Regions from separate parts of the Exiguobacterium sp. KKBO11 genome, predicted to be linked through region 1. Evidence: riboswitches for the same ligand, from Rfam matches in the RefSeq annotation. Region 1 holds a riboswitch; the other holds the start of a gene.

What was found. A riboswitch is a leader RNA that binds a small molecule or an ion and turns the genes downstream of it on or off. The one in region 1 is predicted to bind S-adenosylmethionine.
Region 2: it holds a riboswitch for S-adenosylmethionine, as region 1 does, so the genes downstream of both, metK (methionine adenosyltransferase) here and AYO36_RS12860 (Na+/H+ antiporter NhaC family protein) in region 1, are expected to answer to the same signal.

What each region holds. Positions count from the first base shown of each region.
Region 1 covers NZ_LUCU01000044.1:14,655-18,072, reverse strand. The annotation lists gene AYO36_RS12870 (aldo/keto reductase) at 1-4, opposite strand, end outside; gene AYO36_RS12865 (hypothetical protein) at 162-365, shown strand; gene AYO36_RS12860 (Na+/H+ antiporter NhaC family protein) at 409-1,719, opposite strand; SAM riboswitch class I at 1,801-1,905, opposite strand; gene AYO36_RS12855 (metal ABC transporter solute-binding protein, Zn/Mn family) at 1,975-2,988, opposite strand; gene AYO36_RS12850 (alpha/beta hydrolase) at 3,158-3,418, shown strand, end outside.
Region 2 covers NZ_LUCU01000011.1:510,214-513,631, reverse strand. The annotation lists gene AYO36_RS02805 (serine aminopeptidase domain-containing protein) at 1-176, opposite strand, end outside; gene AYO36_RS02800 (GNAT family N-acetyltransferase) at 255-743, opposite strand; gene metK (methionine adenosyltransferase) at 881-2,089, opposite strand; SAM riboswitch class I at 2,218-2,344, opposite strand; gene pckA (phosphoenolpyruvate carboxykinase (ATP)) at 2,579-3,418, shown strand, end outside.

The sequences.
Region 1 (3,418 bases):
GCATGTGTTACTCCTCCTCATAAAACGTAGTTTAGATTTGCTCGTTTAGTTTAGCATGAACGAACGAAGACGTCCGTTTCCATGCTCATGGAGGAATGAAATAAGGTAAAATAGAAAAGAATCGTGAGATTTAATCGTGTGTTAAAAGAGGGGGAGAAAAGATGGCTCAAAAGAATAAACAGCTATCCAAATGTACTTGGCTTAGCATTGGCGCCTTGTTAGTAACGCAGGCAGTGGGTCTGTTTCTTAGTGCGCGAAAGTCAGGACGTAATCCATGGGTGTGGGGAGGCGCTGGACTCGTTCAGTTCCCGCTTCCGGCAATCGCTTACTTAATCTTAGAACGACAAGCGAAGCAGAATAAATAATAAAACAGGTCCAATCGTCGACGCGATTGGACCTGTTTTATGGTTACGAAGAAATTTTTTCTTGCTTCGTCGCTGTCTTCTTCATGCGTGGTAAGCCGAAGAAGATGGCAATTGATCCACAGACGAAGAGGAGGAACGGATAGAACAGATACGGAATCAGTTCCGGTGAAGCCGTTTTCGTCAATTCTGCTGCGATCAAAAGTTGTGCCCCGTACGGAATGATGCCTTGAATACCACAAGAGAAGATATCAAGGATACTCGCCGATTTTTTTCGATCGACTTCATACGTATCGGCGATTTCAGCTGCCAGTGGTCCAGCGACGAGAATCGAAATCGTATTGTTTGCTGTCGCGAGATTCGTTGCACTGACGAGTGCCGCCATACTGAATTCGGCACCACGACGCTGTGAAATCTTGCGTGTCAGCGTCTCTTTTAAGAAGGCGATTCCACCGTTGAACGTAATCAAGCTGACGAGACCACCCATGAGGAGCGTCAAGATGGAGATCTCCGCCATGCCCAACATGCCTTCAGACATCGAGAGGACGAATCCACTCAAGCCGAAGCTACCATCAATCATACCGATGATGCCGGTGAGTAGCGTACCACCAATTAAGACAAGGATGACATTGACGCCGAAGATCGCAAGAACGATGACAGCGAGATATGGAATCAACTTGTAGAATTCAAAGGCTTTTGCTTCGACGACGTCACCAGAACCGGAAACGAATGCGAGCAGGATGACCGTCAAAATAGCAGCCGGTAGGACGATCATGAAGTTCGTCCGGAATTTATCGCGCATGTTCGTTTTTTGGGTTCGGACGGCAGCAATCGTCGTATCCGAGATGAACGACAAGTTATCGCCAAACATCGATCCACCAACGACAGCAGCCGCTGCGATCGCAACGTTGATGCCTGTCGCTTCATGAATACCGAAGGCGATCGGTGCGAGTGCAGCAATCGTTCCGGTAGATGTCCCCATCGCCATCGAGATGAAGGCAGCGATGATGAACAGACCACTCATGAGGAGCGATGGAGGTAGAAACGTCAAAGCGGCATTAACGGTCGCATCGATGGCACCGATTGCTTCTGCTGTTCCAGAAAACGTACCGGCTAGTAAGAAGATGAAGACCATGATCATGATATCGGGATTTCCGGCACCCGTTGCAATTCGTTCAACCGTTTGATTGATCGATCCTTTCGTCGTGATTGCAGCAAAAATCAAAGCGATCAGTGCGGCGATAAGGATCGGAAATTTGTAAAAGTCGTCATAGAAGATCCCGGCTCCGATGAAGAGGACCAGGAATACGACGAGAGGAAGCAGTGCCCATTTGTTAGGCGTGATCGTTTCATTCATTGTTGACACCTCGTTTCTCAAAGATACAAAAAAAGACCCCTTCGCAAGAAAGAAGGAGGTCTTTATGAAATAAAGACGCTCTTCTTATCTCTCAAGCTTTCGCTTGCTGGATTTGGCACAGTACGAATCAAATCGTCCGCTGCCGAAACATCATTGGGCCAGTCCCTCCGTTTCTCGCGATAAAAAGAAGTCATTCAATTGTTGTAAAACACGTTTCTTACCGTACCGCATTGAGTAACGCGTGTCAACTGTACTTTACTGAAGTGCCTTTTTCAATGTTTGGACGTTTTCTTCCATCAACTTGAAATAAGAACTGTTTTGTTGCGCTTTCGTGACCGACTCTAGATTATGAATCGTCACGGATTCAGCTCCGATTTCTTTTTGGATGACACGTGCGACCTTTGGTGAGACCGTCTCTTCGAACGCGACGTATTTCAAATCATGCATCCGTGCTTCTTTCACTAAAGCGGCCAGTTGCTTTTGTGACGGTTCATCGGAAGGAGAAATTCCCGCGATCGGTAGTTGTGTGAAACCATATCGTTCTGCGAGGTAACCATAAGCGGCATGCGTAACGAGAAGTTCTTTTTTCGATCCATCAGCGACGGCTTGTTTAAATTGTTCGTCCAATTCATCAGCTTGCTGATCGAACGCTTTTAAGTTTTTCTCGAATGTTGCTTTGTCTTTTGGTACTTCTTTTGATAAAGCAGTTGTAATCGAGCGTGCCATTGCTTTTGCGTTGACAGGATCGAGCCAGACGTGTGGATCGTATTTTCCATGGTCATGACCCTCTTCTTCATGCGCATGTTCATCCGTTGCATGATCATCGTGCCCTTCTTCTTCGTGGGCATGTTCGTCTTCTGTATGCCCTTCTTCTTCATGTGCATGAAGTGTAGCATCCGATTCTAGCAAGTTGATGTCCTTACTCGTCTCGACGAAGCGGACATCCGTGCCTTTTAGACTCTCCTGGATTTTTTTCGAATACGGCTCGAGCGTCGTACCGGTTAAGAGGAACAAGTCGCCCTTGGCAATCTCAGTGAGTTGTTTTGACGTTGGCTCGTAAGAGTGGGGGTCTGCTCCAGGTGGGACGATCATCTTGACGTCGACTTGATCCCCACCGATTTCACGGGCAATAGCAGCCGTCGCGAACGTTGATGCATAGACTTCTGTCTGGGTTTTATCTGAAGTCGATGAATCGGTATTTGAACCGCAAGCAGCGAGGACACTTGCACTCGCGAAGGCGACCGTTAAAGCAGGAATGATTTTTTTCATTATATGATACCTCCATTATTAAAACGTAACTATTACGATTTGGACTTTCTCACTATAGCGGAACGCCGATGAGGCGTCAAGTACGAATACCGAGACGTTCGACTTCTTTTAAAACGGGGTAGAAGGATAATAAAGTGAAGAAACTGGCACGTCTTTTGGAGGTGATCAAGTGAAACGTGAAACTGCATGGCTAATGGGGGGAGCTGCGTTATTGACGACGGCAGCAGCGGGAGCGAGTATCTGGAACAATTATGGTGCATTGCTTCGATGGACCGAACCCGCCTTGCCACTCACAGAAAAACAACTTGCACCGCGGACGCTCACCTACAAACAGGTGGGAAACCGCATCTTACAGCTCGATCTCTATTATCCACCGGGAGAAGGACCGTTTCCAGTTGCCATCTATGCACACGGTGGTGCATTCGTTCGT
Region 2 (3,418 bases), on a different contig from region 1:
TCACGTAATGCTTCTTTTAACAGTTGACCATGCTCTTCAAACGAGATGCGACGTGGTGCGTCGACAAGTAATACTTCATACTCTCGTTCGAGTACCCGAATCAAGGCTTCACTCGGACGGGCACGCAGTTGTAACGGATAGACTAATACGATGATTCCTGTTGGTTGTTCAACCACAAACTCACCTCTTCACTTCATACTTCCTTTTTACGATACCTTATTTCAAACGCACACGAAACCGTCCCAAGACGGATTTCATGAGGCGACATGGCGAAGACGAATGACAGATTCTACTTGCCCAAAGACTTCTTCCGTCATCTCACTGAGTTCTTCAAAACCGAATGAGGTTAAGAACTGACGTGCTTTATAGTTACGTGCCTCCACGTATACTTCGAGTGGGACGGCTCCTTGTCGTTCGAGTTCACGGATCAGCCGTCGTCCGATTCCGTTTTGCTGATATTTCGGCAAGACGTACAGACGAATGATCTCCCACGTTCCCTCAACATCAACAGCATGAATGAAACCGACGATTTCCTCATCGATGATTCCGACATAAAAATACTCTCCCCGTGCTTCTTCCGCCGTCCGGATCGCACGAACGACTTCTTCTTGCGGATACGCCTCCTGCACGAAATGCGCTTTCGAACGTTCGGAATAGATTTCTGCATACGTATCCAACCAAGATGTGACGGCAATGTCATGAATACGTCCTGCATCAGCTGGAATAGCTTCGCGTATTTCCATAATCGGAACCCCCCTTTGTATTCATACGAATCGACTCATGTACTTTTACCCTCTTCTAGAAAAAACATTCGTTTCCTGCAAAGTTCCACGGAAACAAAAAAGTCCGAAAACCCGCGTAGGGTTTTCGAACTTTTTGATTATGCGAAACGTTTTGCTTGTTCTTCAAGAACTGCTGCTTTATCTGTTTGCTCCCATGGAAGCTCAACATCTGTACGACCGAAGTGACCGTATGCAGCTGTTTGACGATAGATCGGACGACGGAGATCAAGCATGTTGATGATTCCAGCCGGACGAAGATCGAAGTTTTCAGCAACCAATTCGACGAGTTGCGCTTCAGGAAGTTTTCCTGTACCGAATGTGTCAACCGCGATTGATACTGGGTGCGCGACACCGATTGCGTACGCGAGTTGAACTTCTGCTTTGTCTGCAAGACCTGCAGCAACGAGGTTCTTCGCGACGTAACGTGCTGCGTATGCAGCTGAACGGTCGACTTTTGTTGGATCTTTACCTGAGAATGCTCCACCGCCGTGGCGTGCGTATCCACCATACGTATCAACGATGATCTTACGACCAGTTAATCCAGCATCTCCTTGTGGTCCGCCAATGACGAAACGACCAGTTGGGTTGATGAAGAATTTCGTTGCTGCGTCGATGTATTCAGCCGGGATAACCGGTGTGATGACGTGTTCTTTCAAGTCAGCTTGGATTTGCTCAAGCGTGACTTCTTCTGCATGTTGTGTCGAGATGACGATCGTATCGACACGAACCGGCTCGTTGTTCTCGTTGTATTCGACCGTGACTTGTGTTTTTCCGTCTGGACGAAGGTAGTCGAGTTGACCGTTTTTACGCACTTCTGCCAAACGGCGTGCGAGACGGTGTGAAAGCGAGATTGGAAGTGGCATGAGTTCTGGTGTTTCTTTCGTTGCGTAACCGAACATGAGACCTTGGTCTCCTGCACCGATTGCATCGATTTCTGCATCAGACATGCTACCTTCACGTGCTTCAAGCGCTTGGTCGACACCAAGAGCGATGTCTGCTGATTGCTCATCGATTGATGTCAATACAGCACATGTGTCCGCGTCAAAACCGTATTTCGCGCGTGTGTAGCCGATTTCACGAATCGTTTCACGAACGACTTTTGGAATGTCGACGTAAGTCGATGTCGTGATCTCACCTGCAACGAGAACGAGACCTGTTGTAACAGAAGTTTCTGCTGCAACACGTGCGTTTGGATCCGCTGCGAGGATTGCATCAAGAATTGAATCCGAAATTTGGTCACAGATTTTATCTGGATGACCTTCAGTGACTGACTCCGACGTGAATAGTCGGCGATTAAGGTTTGTCATGTATGACCCTCCCAAAAAAGAATTTGACGGTGTACTCATTTCCCCTAGTTGAGTGGGACGGTAAAATGAAAAAAACCTTTCCAAGTCCAAAAAATGGTCAGGGAAAGGTTGTGCGTTCTTCCTTTACCCTCTTATCGTTCGAAGTGTTTACTTCGCTTCAGGAGAGCACCTTTTCCCTCATTAATATGTGAATTAATGTAGGACGGTTGCCGGGTTTCTTCGGGCCTTGTTCCCTCCACCTGCTCAGAATAAGAGTATCCGTTACGAATTACATGATATAAAGTTGTACCTACTCTGTCAAGCAAGGTTTCAAATTCTAGTCGAAACTTTTTGAAAGAGATGTTAAACTGTTAATGCTGAAAGCGTTTCCAGATAAATAGAAATCAGCATCAGAAAATGATTGCTCTCTCTTTAGTATGTCATATATAATAAATGTGTCATACTAAATACAGTGAGCCAAAACCAACGTAGGGGAAAGGTGGGGTCAGGATGCCGATGACGGTCCTGAATATCGAAGAACTACTCAAGAAAGAGCATGTGTTCAAACAACTATCTGTTGCTGAACTTGTCGAACATGCGATTCGAAACGAAGAAGGTGTCCTTGCTGAGAACGGCGCATTATCTGTAGAAACGGGGAAATTTACAGGTCGTTCACCAAAAGATAAGTTCATCGTCCGTGATTCTTCCTGCGAGTCTCACATTGATTGGGGGCATGTCAACCAACCAATGGATGGAGACAAATTTGAACAATTGTTGCAAAAGGTTCTTCGTTACATGAACGAAGCCGACCAGCTCTACTACACAGAAGCTGCTGCTGGAGCAGATACGCACTTCACCCTTCCGGTCCGTGTGCTCACACAATACGCTTGGCATAACCTGTTTGCCAAACAACTCTTTTTACGCGAGTATCCTGAAGTGGCTGCCTTCGAACCGTTCACGGTCGTCTATGCGCCACATTTCAAAGCAGATCCTGCCGTTGACGGAACGAACTCCGAAACGTTCATCGCGATGTCGTTCGAACATCGGATCGTCCTGATCGGTGGAACGGAATACGCGGGAGAAATCAAAAAATCGATCTTCTCCGTCATGAACTATCTCTTGCCACAAGAAAATGTCCTTTCGATGCACTGCTCGGCAAACGTCGGACACGAAGGCGACGTCGCTTTGTTCTTCGGTCTATCCGGTACTGGTAAGACCACCCTCTCAGCAGACGACAGCCGTCAATTGATTGGTGACGACGAACATGGTTGGTCGCACGACGGTGTCTTCAACATCGAAGGCGGATGTTATGCAAAGACCGTTAACTTATCACGCGAAAAAGAACCGCAA